DNA from 2 places in the Paraliobacillus sp. X-1268 genome. Region 2 is predicted to be linked to the other one. Evidence: riboswitches for the same ligand, from Rfam matches in the RefSeq annotation. Region 2 holds a riboswitch; the other holds the start of a gene.

Region 1 (8,322 bases), on a different contig from region 2:
AGTAACGATAAGAAGCTTGCTCCTAACATAATAGGAACAGCCATAATAAATGTGAAATCTGCTGCAGCTCGATGGCTCATCCCTAACATAACGCCACCAGAAATCGTAGATCCAGATCTTGAAAAACCTGGCCAAAGTGACAGACACTGAATAAATCCAATCATAAGTGCTTGTCTATACGTAATTTGATCATCCGTTTCCACTTGTTGAGATGTTGCTCTTTTACTAATAATATCCGCGATAATCATTAGTACTGCTCCTACAACTAAACCAATTAAAACTGTATTTATTGAGAATAGATATTCATCAATATAATCCTCAAATAAAAGCCCTAGCACACCAGCAGGAATAAGACCAACTATTACTTGTGACAGTTTTAGCCTAGGTTTGTCCTTGTTACTTTTGTTTGTTTTCCAATTTAACATCTCAATAAAACGATGCCTAAAAATGATGACAACTGCCAAAATTGATCCTAACTGAATCATAACTTTAAATGTATTTGCTACATATTTAGTTAAAAATACTTCTGATTGTAGCCACATATCATCAACAATAATCATATGTCCAGTTGAGGAAACTGGAGCGAACTCCGTCAAACCTTCTACCATTCCTAGTATTATTGCTTTTACTAACATAAAAATATCCATTAACGTTTCTCCCATTCTCTCATGCATTAAATGTTATATAATTTTATTAATCATAGATGATAATTAAATATATAGCTAGCTTTATTTTTTGAAATGGCTCTTGTAAATGAAAATGTATGTTGTACGGATTATTGGCTTGACATTAATACATATACTGCTAAATGGAGGAATATAACGATTTAATGGTGTTGCTAAACATTCAAACAATTACCTTGCTTGGTTTCAAATATTAGAAAGCAGTAAACATCAAAAAAGAAATTTAATATTAAATTATGGAAAATTATGATAGGCTTAGTTTATCTATGTTTATGGAATAATCATATTTGCCTTTCAACTAATGAAACAGTCCTCTTTCTTAACGATAATGGTTTTATATGGTGAAATCGATATAAAAAGCAATTTTAAATTAGAGGAGAGATTAAATTGAAAAATAAATTAAGAAAATCTTCAACAGATAAGTCATTACACGGAGTTTGTGGTGGTATAGCTGAGTTTTTTGGTATATCTTCTTTTTCAGTAAGACTGATATTTATCTTTATACCTTTACCCGCTAATATAATAATTTATTTAATTCTTGCTAATACAATGACAGATAGCCCTCCATCATTATAAATTTAACGTGATTTAAATTAGAGAAAATGATTTGAAAAATAAATTGAGAAAATCTTCAACAGTTAAGTCATTAAAACTAATGAAGGTGATAAAATTGAAAAAGAGGATTCCTAATATTAGTATACTTATAATATCAATGCTAATAAGTGTGTTTTTCTACTCTGGTTTAAATAACAAAATAGCCATTAATTGGTTGAACGGTGAAGTTGCCACTACTACAATCGAGTCAATAGCTTTACATTCAATGCCTTTCATAATGATTCTAATTTATGCTCTATTTCGTTTCATATTTAGAACTTCCCAAGATGATATAAGCGATAATATGAAAAAAACACTAATTATGATTACTTTATTAACGATTTTTACATTCTATATCACCATCATTATTATTAATTTAGGTTACAATCTTGATGTGAACGTAATAACGGGACTAATTTTTTCATTTATCTTAATGATCACCGGTTCTTTAATGCCAAAAGTAAAAACAAATTCGATATTCGGTGTTCGTACAGAATGGACAATGAGTGAAGAAAGAGTTTGGGATATAACACATGGATTCACAGGTAAGTTGTTCCTTTTGACCGGTATTATAAGTATCATACTTATAATGATTATTCCCAAGTACAGCTTTATCTATGGATTTTCTTTGTTTATGATAGGTGCTGCTATAGCGATAATCCACTCTTATAAAACCTATAAAAAAATTGTCAATCTGGATAATTAAAACTAAATCAAACATTTTTTAAGGGCTGTTTTTCGACATGAAACTGGACTTATATAGACAAGTGTGCCGTATATACCGTTGCATCAGAGAATCTTATAATTAGAATAAATGTCTTAGTTCCGTGTTTTAAACTATATAGTTAGCTTTATTTTATAAAACAAATAAAAAAAGAATATCCAATTGGATATTCTTTTAAACGCCCCGTTTATTACCCCAGACAAGTGCATGAACTTGTGGCAGAACACGAGCATGATTTAATTTTGTAGATGCTACAACTTTATCAATCAACCATTCATATTTATCTAGTAAATGACTGGCAAGATTGGAAACATTATTTTCAGCTAACTCATCATTACCTACTTGTAAAAAGAAGGCGATATCAGGATATCTTTCGTGAACATTTTCAGCATAAAGTAAATCATCATCATCGAACACCACTACTTTTAGACTGGTCTTTTGAGAATGATTAGCACTTTGTATGTTTTTAATAATAAGGTCTAGCTTCTCCCAATCTGTCTTCATCTTAGAACTTGGTGGTTTTGGTGAGATGGTGAGGTCATTAACTTTAAGAAACCATTCCTGCCAACGACTTCCTTGTGTTTCGAGCGCTACTTCCATATCTTGCTCATGTAAGGCGTCAACTAACTCATCAAGCTTTGCTAAAAGTGCAGGATTTCCTCCTGATATTGTAACATGATCAAATTTATCTCCACCTGTTTCTTTTAATTTTTTAATAATTTCATCTGCAGTTAGTCTTTCGATTTGGTCCTTTGCACTGCCGTCCCAGGTAAAGGCTGAATCACACCAAGAGCAGCTGTAATCACAACCAGCTGTTCGAACGAACATCGTTTTCCGACCTACAACCATGCCCTCTCCTTGGATGGTTGGACCGAATATTTCAAGTACTGGGAATTTATTCAACGTCCATCCACTCCCGTCTAGCTTCAGCATAACTTGTTGGTGTTTCATATAGTTTAACAAATTCAACACGAAAATGAGTTGCATGCGTTTCAAGTGCTTTTTCCATCTTTTGATAAATCCATACGACCATATTCTCTGCCGTTGTGTTCATGTTTGGTAATGTATCATTAAGATAACGATGGTCAAGATGAATTTCAATCTCTTCCTTCCAAATCTCTTTAATATCGCCAAAGTCAATAACTAAGCCAATTTCATCTACCATACCACTTATTCCGAAGATAACTTTGTACGTATGTCCATGTAAGTTTTTACACTTTCCTTGATAACAATGAAGGTGATGTGCAGCATCAAATGTGAACTCTTTACTAACCATCACCCGTTTTGTGTGATATTTAAGTTCGTGACGTTTTATATCTTCATTTATTTTCTGCAAGTTCTCAACAATCGTAAAACCATACATTAATCGTTCACCTCATCGCGTTCTTTAAGGTACGCATCTAGTCCGTTCTGACGTAACTTACAAGAAGGACAATCTCCACAGCCATCCCCACGAACGCCGTGGTAACAGGTTAACGTTTTTTCGCGAATATATGTAAATCGATTTAATTCATCCGCTAACTTCCACGTCTCAGCTTTATCTAACCACATTAGTGGTGTATGAATAACAAATCCATCATCCATTGATAAGTTAAGGGTGACATTTAATGATTTAATAAATATATCACGACAATCTGGATACCCACTAAAATCAGTCTCACATACACCAGTAATAATGTGTTTTGCATCAATTTGTTTGGCTAATATAGTCGCAAAAGATAAAAAGAGTAAGTTTCTTCCTGGTACAAATGTCGAAGGTAAATCACCATTATCTCCTTCTTTAACCTCGATATCATCGCGCGTTAACGCACTAGGTGCTAATTGGTTTAACAATGACATATCTAAAACATGATGTTTAACGTTTAATTCTGTAGCAATTTCTTTTGCTACTTCTATTTCATCATTGTGCCTTTGATTATAATCGAATGTGACAGCTTCAACATGCTCATAATTTTGAAGCGCCCAGAACAAACACGTGGTGCTATCTTGCCCTCCACTGAATACAACAATTGCTTTACTATTTTTTTTCATAAAAAAATTCTCCTTTCAAGTAACAAAGAGAATTCCACACACCCATAACAAAATAAAAAAACGGTACCTTAAGGAAGGTAACGTCCATCCTTAGTTTTTTATAGAGGGTGTAGCTAGAACCTCTCCTGCATCATTGCAGAATTGTTAATTATTTTCTTCTAAAGTATACCATAAAAAAACTAAAAAGTATGTTTAATGACTTTTACCCACCTTTTTAGAATAACCAGGCATTTGTCCATAACATTATGTTAACCATGACATAGTATACTCTTAGAGCCATTAAGAAAAGGAGGGATTTACTAATGGGTGAACCAGTAGCAGCTGCACCAACAGCAGGATTTGGTGGAGGTTTTGCATTACTCATCGTATTGTTTATATTGTTAATAATCATAGGAGCTTCTTATGGTGGCGGTTTCGGTTATTAAGAAAGAAGAAGGAATGACTAACGAATAAAGAAGGAGGAAAAATATATGAGTTTAGGTTATGGCGGTTATGGTGCTCCAGTCGGATATGGTGCCGGTGCTGGATATGGTGTAGGTACAGGTGCAGGATTTGGTGGCGGTTTTTCATTAATTGTTGTATTGTTTATTCTCCTAATTATTGTAGGTGCAGCTATTTATTAATAGCTAACAAATAGATATTTGTGGCGTGTACTAATGTGCACGCCACATACTACTACATATAGTTATCTTTGCTTAAATTTTATTTTATTTGACAAAATTCATTATGTTTTTATATACATCTTGACTAAAAACTTTATACCCTTTTGCAGTTAGATGTATACCGTCATCACTGATTAATTCGGCAAGGTCTCCTGCTTTTTTTATTGCGCTTCTAACATCAATTTTTAAAACACCTAACTCATCTGCCAACTTATTTAAATTGCGGTTATATATACCATGCCAATGTTCGATACCACCCATAGAACTAATCAGATGTCCAACTACATCACTATATTTATCAGAAACATTTTTATAATAACGTACCGGATCTAAAGGTGGCAATGTGGAAATAATTGGAGTTATACCACTTTCTTGGACTTTTGTAACGATTGTTCGAATGTTTTCTAAATAACGGTCAATTGGAACAATAGGAGCATGTTCAAAACGTGGGCTTTTCACAACCTCTTGCCAATTAAAATTGCAATCATTGCCACCAATTTCAATTATAGCATAATCAGGATGTTGGTCTATTACATCTTTATTTAATCTGGAAAGTAAAGAGTCAGAATTAGCATTAAAAACACCTTTGTTTATAACGTTAACAGTTTCTCCCTCATTTTCATAAAATAATTGCTGTAAAAAAGCAGGATAGTTCTCTTTTAAAATACGCAATCTACCCTTTGCTACAGAGACCCCACGTGTAAGACTATCTCCAAAACAAATTATTTTCATAACTATCACCTTCTATAATTCATTGATGTTCTTATTATAACATTCATTTCCTTTTATAATGCAATCAATGATTAGACTAATTTCGACAATGCATTTCTATTCTAAATTGAATGACAGAACCTTTAACAGTCTCTTAATAGTGTAAATAGATACATTACAGTTAAGTCTTTTCCTCAGGTATGATAAATATAGCTAAAATATAAACTAATAGTAAAGTTGGATTAAATATAGTCAAAGCTACATAAGCCAATCTTAATATAGTTGGATCAATGTTAAAATAATTACCAATTCCACCAAAAACACCAAATATTTTTCTGTCACTAACAGAACGGGTTACTCTATTTTTCACGTTTAATTCTTCCTTCCTCTTGAAGCTATATATAATTATACGAATTGTAAATCAAAAGGTGACATAAAGTATTAAGCATACTAGTTTATAGACAACTTATTCTGTTAAGTAAGTTACAGTTTCTTTATCGGATTTGGTAGGTAAGCTAAATGATTGTTGATAAGGTTCATGACCTTTTCCAGTAATAATAATCCAATCACCATTCTGACTTGTAACCATTGCTTGTTGAATGGCTAAAGTTCGATCTGGGATCACTAATCCTTTATGGTTACCGATAGTGTTGTGAATATTTTCTAGCGTTTCAATCATGTCTTCCAAAGGTACTGTATTTAAATCATCCAATGTTAATAAATATTGATCACTCAGTTTAGCTGTAATCTCAAGCATGTCTTTTCGTTTCGTCTTGTCTCGATTTCCTCTAAAACCAAATATGTGAACAATTCTTTTAGCGCCGGCTACTTTAGCTGTATGTAAACAATGATAAAAAGCATCCGTAGTATGTGCGTAATCAACAACAACATTTGCGCCATTTTGTTGCGGGAACACTTGAAATCGACCATCAACACCTGGGAAATTTTTTAATGACTTACTTATTAATCTCTCGTTAGCTCCAAGTTGGTGTGCAACTGCATAAGCCATGCTGGAATTATATATATTATGAATGCCCTTCATTGATGGATTTATTTCCTCTGTTCTTCCTTCTCTTTTTATTTTGAACGAACCATCTTGCCCAGTTATTTCAATGCAGTAATCATTAGTAGCACTTTTTCCTATTGTAGAAGTGTTAACTTCATCAAGCTGTAATCGCTCATTTAACTTTGCTCCCCAACTATCATCCGTGTTTATAATAGCTTGTCCGTTTTCTTTTAACAATTGAAAAAGTGTTGCTTTTGTTTCGAAATATTCTTCAATAGAATCATGATAATCTAAGTGTTCGTGGCTTAAGTTCAGAAAGAGACAACTATCAAAATTTATTCCTTCCAGTCGATATTGTAATAGGCCGTGTGAAGAAGCTTCCAAAATGATGACTTGATCATTACTTTCATACAATAATCTGTTGAGTGTGAGTGAACCCGGAGTTGTATTAATAGACGGATTACTTTCGCCATTAATAATAGTTTCAATTGTTCCAACTAATCCACAAGACATGCCATTACTTTCTAATATGTGCTTGACGAGATAACTTGTTGTTGTTTTTCCATTCGTTCCCGTAATAGCAATCATTATTTTATTGTGAGATGGATTTCCATAAAAGTTTCCCGCTATAACCGCTAACGCTTTACGACTGTTACTTACATTAATAAATGGTACCGATAAATCAGTAAACTGTTTTTCTCCAATGATGATAGATGCACCATTTTTTATCGCATCTTCAATATAGTCATGTCCGTCTGATCTATAACCCTTAATCGCAACGAAAATAAAACCTGGTTTCACTTCAGATGAGGATTCAGCAATACCATGAATTTCTATCTCATTTAAATTTTGATTTTTAATCTGTTTAAATTTTATATTACTCAGTAAATTTAATAGCTTCATGTTGTATAACTCCTTATTCATACGTACTCTTTTAAAATTGTCCATTATACTGAATGTTACCCTTTAATTAACGTATTAAAACTGAGATTTATTTACATTATTATTTCCTAAGCCTTTTATAATACTCAAGTAAAATTTTTACTTATAATGTTTAGTGAGATTCACGCTGGGTATTATAACTAGATAAGATTTAAAGGAGGACATTGGAAATGAGTCATCAGAAATATGAAGAAATAATTAAAACATTGCACGAATGTATGGAGGCTTGTAATCATTGTTACACCTCTTGTTTTGAAGAGGATGCAAATAAAATGGAGGCATGTATTCGTTTAGATCGAGAATGTGCAACAATTTGTGCTTCTTTTGAACAAGCTCTTACGTATGATACAGCTTTTGTACAAGAATACGCACAACTGTGCGCAACAGCTTGTAAAGCTTGTGGGGATGAATGTGCTAAACATGATCATGACCATTGTAAAAAATGTGCTGATGCTTGTTATGCATGTGAAGATGCTTGTAAAAAATTAATAGCATAAAATAAAGAGAGCCTCTACTTCGCATGTGCAAAGTAGAGGCTCTCTTTATTTACTACTGGAGTGGTGGTGTTCCATGAATATAGATCGGTGCTGGCATTAGACTTGGATTTTGTCCATTTGCTTGTGGATTCTGAATATATTCAAAGTTTCCTTTGCCGTCCATTGATGTTCCACTTGCCCAGCGTCCAGCTTTACTCTCTTCACCTTCAGAAAAGTTCATAAATGCATATGCCACATCTTGCTTGTGTTTTTCAGCATTAAATGTAGATGGTACAACAGCACCTTGCTTTTGCTCCAATTCTTCAATCGCTGCCATCCATTGATTTTGGTGCATGGTGTCTCTTGCAATAAGGAAGGAAAGCATGTCCTTCACTCCTGGATCAGTTGCAATCTCGTATAATCTTACTGCTTGCAATCGTCCCTGTGATTCAGCATTTAAATTTGCTCTGAAATCAGCTAGTAAGTTACCACT
Region 2 (8,322 bases):
ATCGCTATCCCTTCTTTTAAACCAGTTTTCTTAGCCATTTCACCTGTTAATCCACCTGCTTTTGTACCAAGTGGAACTACCTCACCGCGTAATTTCGTTTCTGCGAGATATTCTAGACGTGGATCCAATGCTTTGAAAAAATCATTGCTTGGGTAACCATCTTTTTTATTCCATATAGATTTATAACCTGCGGCACAACTATTCCGAATTAAATTTCCTGATAATTGTGAGACAATCCAATCTGTAGCTTCAACGAATTTATCTGCTTCTTCATATACCTCTGGTGCTTCATCAAGTATTTGCCATATCTTAGCAATCATCCACTCGGATGATGTTTTGCCACCATAGCGCGCTAAAAATGTTTCGCCTCTTTGCTTTGCTATTTCATTTAATTTATTAGCTTTATCTTGAGCTGCATGATGTTTCCACAGTTTCACCCAGCTATGAGGATTATTTTCCCATTTTGGATTAAAAGATAAAGGTTGATTATTAACATCCACAGGCAACATTGTACAAGCGGTAAAATCAATACCGATACCTATAACATTTTGTGGATCTACACTCGACTCTCTTAATACTGTGGGAATTGATGTTTCTAAAACTTCTAAATAATCTTGTGGATGTTGTAGCGCCCATTCATAGCCTAATTTTTCACCAGAAGTTGGTAATGTATCGTTAATAACCCCATGTCTATAATGTGTGATATGGTCATTAATTTCCCTACCCGTAGCAAGTGACACTAACACCGCTCGGCCTGATTCCGTGCCATAGTCAACACCTATTGCATATTTCTCTGTCATATGGAAGTTGGATCACCTCCTTTATTGGCCATAATAGGCGTCTTTACCATGTTTTCTTAGATAGTGTCTATCCAATAAAACTTGTTGCATATTTGGCGTATTGGGATTAATTTGATAGGTGTGTAATGCCATTTTGGCTACTTCCTCTAACACCACTGCATTATGCACTGCTTCTGCTGGGTCTTTACCCCAATTAAAAGGTGCATGACTATGAACTAGTACACTCGGCACTGCAAGTGGGTCCACATGTCTAAATGTCTCAACAATTACATTTCCAGTTTCTAATTCATACTCGCCTTTAATTTCATCTTCTGTCATACGTCTTGTGCATGGAATTGACCCATAAAAGTAATCAGCCTGAGTCGTGCCTAAAGCAGGAATACCTGTACCAGCCTGTGCCCAACTTGTCGCCCATGGTGAATGGGTATGGACAACTCCACCAATCCCAGGGAAATTCTTGTATAAAACAAGATGTGTAGCTGTATCAGAAGACGGCTTTTTATTTCCTTCTACAATATTTCCATCTAAATCGACAACAACCATGTCATCTGCCGTTAATTCTTCGTAAGGCACACCACTAGGTTTAATGACCACTAATTTTTCTTTTTTATCGTAACCGCTTACATTCCCCCAAGTAAAAGTGACTAATTGATGTTTGGGTAATGCTAAGTTTGCTTCAAGCACTTGTTCCTTTAATGCTTCTAACATAATTTAGTCAACACCTTTCATTATGAAATTAGTTTTATACGTAGATTTCAATCATTTAATCTTATAGTAATATAATTTGTACGTACAATCAATATATATTGTGTTATTTTTATAAATTAATTTTAAAAAGGTCAGTTTAAATTAAAAAAACCGCATAACAAAAGGGATTAGCGACTTAAAATTAATTAGCCTTTTTTATCTATTATATATTGCTTATAATAAATATATATAAAGTCCATACAAGTTATGTATTAAATTTATTATTTTTATAAACAACTTTAAAGATTAAAATAACAGAAAATCCAACTCTATTAGAGTTGGATTTTCTGTTATTTAGTTATTCTTTTTATGTGTCTTCTTTGGTCCTTGCCAATTTGGAACAAACCCATCTTCCTGCATCTTTTTCATATACATATCTAAGTGTTCTTCCATTTTAGTAGCATCTTCTTCTGATAAGACACCAAATTCTTCATACTTTGCAACAATTCCTTTTCTTTGGTTAACCAAATCTTCATACATTGTTTTTAATTCTTTGGTTTGTTGTTCATTTAATTCAACATCTTCGAATTTTGGTTTTGGATGATCTTTCTCTGCTTCGACTATCGTAGCACCAAACCCAAGCATAATCATCGAAAAAACTAATAGAAGCAAACCTTTACGTATTTTCATATTCAGTCATTCCTTTCTTAATTTACTATCAAACTTAGTGTTATCAATAATTAAGAAAGTATACTTTTATTTGTAGCAATTATTTTGTTGCGACTTTAACTATCGTTCTACCTAAAGCTTTTCCTGCAATCAAAGTTGGTAACTCATCTGCTAATTGGTCCAAACCTATTTCTTTATTCAAAATAATTTCTAATATATCTTTGTTTGGTTTTAAGTCGGTTGCAACTCGATCCCAAATCTCTTTTCTTCCGTTCATCGGAAAATTAACAGAGTCGATACCAATTAGGCTTATACCGCGTAAGATAAATGGATAAACGAATGTTGGAACTTCTACACCACCCGTTAATCCACTAACAGCTACCCCACCATCATAGTGCAGTTTACTTAAAATAGAAGCTAATGTCTTTCCACCAACAGGATCAACTGCTGCTGCCCATTGGGGTTTCGCTACGGCGTGAACTTCTCCATCGAAAACGGCTTCGCGAGTAATTACTTCCTCGGCACCAAGCTTCTTCAAAAAGTCAGTTGCCTCGGATTTACCAGTGCTTGCAGCGACGTTATAACCTTTGTGAGCTAACATAGCAACTGCTATGCTTCCTACACCTCCAGTAGCACCTGTTACGAGTACTTGTCCTTTATCTGGGGTTAATCCATTCTTCTCTAGACGATCAATTGATAGTGCTGCGGTAAAACCAGCTGTACCAAATAACATTGCGTCCTTCATTGAAAGTCCATTTGGTAACGGAAGTACCCATTCTGATCCTACACGCGCATATTCACTATAGCCACCATCATGTGTGACACCTATCCCATAACTCGTAGCAATAACATGATCACCTTCTTCAAATTGATCATCAGCAGACTCGACAACTTCACCAACTAAATCAATTCCAGGAATCTGAGGGTAGTTTTTTACAATAACACTATTATTCGTGTTGGCCATCGCATCTTTGTAATTGATGCTAGAATAATGTACTTTAATAAGTACCTCTCCTTCTGGTAAATCATTTGTTGTTAGTGTGGTTACTCTTCCTGTAACTGTCTCATTTTCTTTTGTTAGTTGATATGCTTTAAATGTTTTTGTCATTTGCTTTTAACACTCCTTCTATTATGATGCATTCTTTTTTTTGAATGTTTTTTCCTTCAGTTTCTTTAACCATGTTGTATTTGCTACATAATCGAAAACTAAACTAATTACAAAACCATGGATCATGACACCTATAATGGTAGTTAAAACAACAATAGTATGTCCAACCATTGTTGTTGGAGAAAATGTCGCTTCACCAAAAAAGGTAACTGCAGTTATTACACTAACACCTGCATCTTTTATAGTAATAATTCCTGGTTCTATCACTACTAGAATTATCATCATACAAATTAAGATCACAGAAATAATAGCTGAAGTTAAGCCATAGTGTTGCTTCTTCAGAAATGCTACAAAAGGCATCGTGTAGTACTTTGTAATCGTTTTTAATCGCAGCAGATGTAAAATACGCGCAAAACGCGCTACTTGAAATACAGCATCTAACGGAATCACCGCTACTAGTAAAAATGGATTACTTTTTAAAAAATCAAACTTATTTTGACTTTTATATAAACGATATACGAAGTCAGCAAAGAATATTCCCCACGTGATCCAGACAATATAACTGGTATATGGGAGATTAGTCCATAATGTAGCAATGGATAGCGTCGCCAAGATTACCATGAAAATTTCATATACTATTTTTTTTGAGAACATCATGTATACTCTTGCTTCCCTCCTATCCTTACTCTATCAAAAAAATACACAGAATCAGAGTAATTGGATTTACCTAGTTATATCATTTTACTAAATTAAGAACATTGTGTGAAATCATTCCGGGGATTTTCTTGCTATAAAAAAACCAGTACTCCTAATTAGGGGTACTGGTTTCTCTATTAACCAACTTTCATTTCTGATGTTGGTTGTTGTTTTGATTGCTCTTTTTTCGCTAAACGAACAAGTAAATATGCAATAGGCGTATCCGCAATTGCAACTATAAATTTAAAAACATATTGTGTAAGAATCATCCCAATCAAGACATTCATCGGTACTGTTCCTGCAAATGCAACAACGATAAAAATAATGGTATCTAACAATTGACTTGAAATGGTTGATAAGTTATTACGTAACCATAATTTTTTCTCACCATGTTGTTTTTTTAGACGATGAAAAATAGACACATCGATATGTTGACTAACGACATACCCTAATAGACTGGCAATCATAACGCGAAAACTTCCGCCTAATATTGCTTCAAATTCAGCTTGCATTCCAAAGGCAGACGCAGCTGGTAAGTGTATTGCTATAAACACGAAAACCAGTGCCACGACCTGTGTAAAAAAACCTGCTCGTACTGTTTTCATCGCCGCTTCTTTTCCATAAACTTCACCAATAACATCGGTGATAAGATAAGTAACAACGTATACAATTGCAGCTGCAGGTAAGATAAACTCACCAATGCTAAATAATTTAACAGAAATAATATTTGATAAAATTAATAGTCCAACAAATAATGCATTCAAATAGACAAACATATCTTCTCTCCTAACTTATTTAAGGAGATTCTTAGCTAACCCTCATTAGCGATTATCAACTTTTTCTGGATACATATCGTGATTCATTAAACGGTGATCTGCTATTTCTTCAAACTTTGTCCCTTTTTTGCCATAATTACAATATGGATCAATCGAGATACCACCTCTTGGGGTAAATTTACCCCATACTTCTATATATCTCGGATCCATTAAATCTATCAAGTCATTCATAATAATGTTCATACTGTCTTCATGAAAATCACCATGGTTACGAAAACTAAATAAATATAATTTCAATGATTTACTTTCAACCATTTTCTCACCTGGAATATAACTAATATATACGACACCAAAATCAGGTTGATGCGTTTTTGGACACAACGTTGTAAATTCAGGACAATTGAATTTAACAAAGTAGTCACGATTTGGATGTTTATTATCAAATGTTTCTAATACATCAGGTGTATAGTCAAATGCATATTTCGTCTCTTGATTCCCTAATAACGAAAGATCTTGTAAGTCTTCATCTCTTCTTCCAGCCATCTGGCTAACCTCCCTTTTTACATATACATTAAAAAAAGCCCATCCCGATAAGGATATGGCTTTTGTAGTCATATGTCCTTAGTTTTTTATAGAGGGTTTGTTGCTAAGAACCTCTCCCATTATAGAACGGAATCGTATCCATTTACTCGGACTATTATATAGAGCGTGGAGCAAGATGTCAACGTTTTGACTTTCATATAGATACTAAGCCATTTCTTCAAATAATTTATCTAGAATAACAATTGCTTGATCTATTTCTTCTTTGTTTGTAGTGATTGGTGGAAGGATTCGAATAACCCTTTCTCCAGCTATGACAATAAGTAATTGATGCTCTTCACGAGCCTTCGTAACATAATCAATTGCTTTTCCAGTAACTTCAATTCCAATTAAAAATCCTTTTCCTCTTATATTGCTTATATTATCATACTTGGCGCTTAATTCTTCTAATTTCAACCAAAGATATTCAATTTGCACATTAGATTTCTCAAGTAAACTCGTACCTGATAATTCTGTTATCGTTGCTAAACCAGCTGTAGTTGCTAGTGGATTCCCACCAAATGTACTACCATGGGAGCCTGCTTCAAATGCTTTTGCCACATGTCCTTTCGCAATTAAAGCACCAATCGGAAATCCAGATCCTAATCCTTTTGCGACACTAATTACATCTGGTTCAAACCCATATTGTTGATAGGCAAACAGTGTTCCCGTACGTCCCATGCCTGTTTGAATTTCATCAATCATAATAAGAACATCATTTTCTTTACATAATTGAACGATTTTATCAACCCAAGCTTGATCAGCGGGGATAACGCCACCCTCGCCTTGAATTAGTTCTAGCATAACTGCACATGTCTCAGGATGGATTAGGTCTTCTAATGCAGCCATATCATTATAAGGCAAATAACGAAAACCTGGCATCAATGGTTGAAAGCCTTCCTGAATTTTTTCTTGTCCAGTTGCGGATAGTGTCGCTAATGTACGGCCATGAAAGGATTGATTAAATGTAACAACCTCAAAGGCTTTGTTTTGCTTTACTTTTTGTGCATAACGTCTAGCAATTTTTATCGCTGCTTCGTTTGCTTCCGCTCCACTATTGCAAAAGAAAACTTGATCACCAGAACTATTTTCCACTAATTTTCTTGCTAGCGCTTCTTGTGATGGTATCTGATATAAATTGGAGCAGTGCCATAGATTCCCCAACTGATTTTCTACTGCCTCTTTAACTGCATCTGGGACATGCCCTAAATTACAAGTAGCAAGTCCTGCCGTATAATCCAAGTATATTTTATCCTTATCATCCCAGACATAACTTCCCTTTCCTTTGGTTAATGTGATTGGAAAACGATTATATGTTGGCATTATTGCTGACATTTGGGTTGTAGAACTTGTTTCAGACATGACTAATCTCCTCCAATCGAATTCTTGTACCTACGTCTTTGCCATCGATAAAATCAAGTAAAGCTTGTGCATCCATGCCATTAACAATAGCAACTTCTGGCACATTTTCTGCAAGTGCTGCTAATGCCGCTTTCACTTTAGGAATCATTCCGCCTTGAATGACATTTGTAGCTATTAACGATTCAATTTGGATCTTATCCGTATGGTGCAATGTAACTTTCTTATCATTCTCTTCGATATAAATTCCAGGAATATCGCTAATAAAACATAGTTTAGCTTTTAATGCTTGTGCTATTGCAGCTGCTGCCGTGTCTGCATTGATATTATAACGTTGTCCCGCTTCTCCAATAGCAATTGGCGAAACAACTGGAATATAACCTTGCGCAATAACGCTGTGTAATAAATCAACATTGACATGATCAACTTCACCAACGTAGCCAAGACCCTTATCTTGTTTTACTTCTACAGCGTGCAAGAGATTACCATCGACACCACTCATCCCAAACGCCAAAGCATCCTCTTGTATCAAATTACGAACAATTTGTTTATTCACAGAGCCGCTTAAGACCATCTCAACCACATCTAACACTTCAGTAGTTGTTACACGTAAACCATTCACAAACGTTGTAGCAACGTCCATTTGCTTCAGACGAGAGGAAATTAGCGCGCCACCACCATGAACAATAATTGGTTGCACCTTTTCATCTGCTTGAATGCTAGCAATATTTTGATAAAAAGCTTGTGGAAGCTGATCAACAATACTTCCACCACATTTAATTATGATATACTCCATTTTTCCATCCCCTTATGTGCGATAGGAAGCATTAATTCTGACATATTCATAAGAAAGGTCACAACCCCAAGCAGTGGCATTACCTTTCCCATCACCAACACTAGCATGAATTGTTACAGTGTCCTGCATTAAATACTGCTTTGCTTCTGTTTCATCAAACGGTAAGGGCATTCCGTTTTTAACCACTTCAATCTTACCTAGTGCAACACAAACATCATCGGGATCTAACATTTCTCCACTATACCCAATTGCAGTAATCACACGTCCCCAATTCGCATCAGCACCATGAATAGCAGTTTTAACTAGATTAGATGAGATTATCGTTTTACTAATTGCTTGCGCAGCCTTCTCAGTATTGGCACCTGTGACTTGTACCTCAATTAATTTGCTAGCGCCTTCTCCGTCTCTAGCAATCTCTTTTGCAAGTGACTGACAAACAAAATGAAGCCCCTCAAGAAAGACATTCCACTCTGGATGTTCTGGATTCAATGTTTGATTATCTGCCATTCCATTGGCTAACACTAGCACCATATCATTCGTACTTGTATCACCATCAACCGTAATCATATTAAATGACTGATTCGTCAACTGTCTTAATCCGTCTTGTAATGCCTCATATTCAACGTCTGCATCTGTAGTAATAAAACTTAACATCGTCGCCATATTTGGGTGAATCATTCCCGATCCTTTAGCAGCTCCGCCAATTGTCACCTTTTTTCCGTTTATATCAAATTGAATCGCGATTCCTTTTTCTTTTGTATCTGTAGTCAGAATGGCATTTTCAAAACGGTTACTGTCTAAGTTTTTTTCCTCATCTATTTGTTTGATTCCATTCCGAATTGCATCCATTGG

What was found. Region 2 has a riboswitch for preQ1 ahead of queF (preQ(1) synthase). Riboswitches for the same ligand answer to the same signal wherever they lie in the genome.
Region 1: linked by a shared signal. The riboswitch ahead of queC (7-cyano-7-deazaguanine synthase QueC) and the one ahead of queF (preQ(1) synthase) in region 2 are both predicted to bind preQ1.

Annotation. Positions count from the first base shown of each region.
Region 1 covers NZ_QJSK01000001.1:238,604-246,925, forward strand. The annotation lists gene D2K62_RS01305 (undecaprenyl-diphosphate phosphatase) at 1-647, opposite strand, end outside; partial or broken gene D2K62_RS19010 (IS1595 family transposase) at 823-964, shown strand; gene D2K62_RS01310 (PspC domain-containing protein) at 1,071-1,259, shown strand; gene D2K62_RS01315 (SdpI family protein) at 1,291-1,983, shown strand; gene queE (7-carboxy-7-deazaguanine synthase QueE) at 2,176-2,904, opposite strand; gene queD (6-carboxytetrahydropterin synthase QueD) at 2,897-3,364, opposite strand; gene queC (7-cyano-7-deazaguanine synthase QueC) at 3,364-4,032, opposite strand; PreQ1 riboswitch class I at 4,117-4,161, opposite strand; gene D2K62_RS01335 (YjcZ family sporulation protein) at 4,335-4,457, shown strand; gene D2K62_RS01340 (YjcZ family sporulation protein) at 4,503-4,655, shown strand; gene D2K62_RS01345 (SGNH/GDSL hydrolase family protein) at 4,740-5,426, opposite strand; gene D2K62_RS01350 (PspC domain-containing protein) at 5,587-5,775, opposite strand; gene D2K62_RS01355 (UDP-N-acetylmuramoyl-L-alanyl-D-glutamate--2,6-diaminopimelate ligase) at 5,872-7,314, opposite strand; gene D2K62_RS01360 (four-helix bundle copper-binding protein) at 7,524-7,850, shown strand; gene D2K62_RS01365 (manganese catalase) at 7,903-8,322, opposite strand, start outside.
Region 2 covers NZ_QJSK01000002.1:230,377-238,698, reverse strand. The annotation lists gene D2K62_RS05720 (ribulokinase) at 1-800, opposite strand, end outside; gene araD (L-ribulose-5-phosphate 4-epimerase) at 822-1,508, opposite strand; gene D2K62_RS05710 (DUF2680 domain-containing protein) at 1,842-2,177, opposite strand; gene D2K62_RS05705 (acrylyl-CoA reductase family protein) at 2,257-3,264, opposite strand; gene D2K62_RS05700 (hypothetical protein) at 3,286-3,918, opposite strand; gene D2K62_RS05695 (queuosine precursor transporter) at 4,098-4,736, opposite strand; gene queF (preQ(1) synthase) at 4,782-5,279, opposite strand; PreQ1 riboswitch class I at 5,352-5,399, opposite strand; gene D2K62_RS05685 (acetylornithine transaminase) at 5,484-6,677, opposite strand; gene argB (acetylglutamate kinase) at 6,670-7,470, opposite strand; gene argJ (bifunctional ornithine acetyltransferase/N-acetylglutamate synthase) at 7,483-8,322, opposite strand, start outside.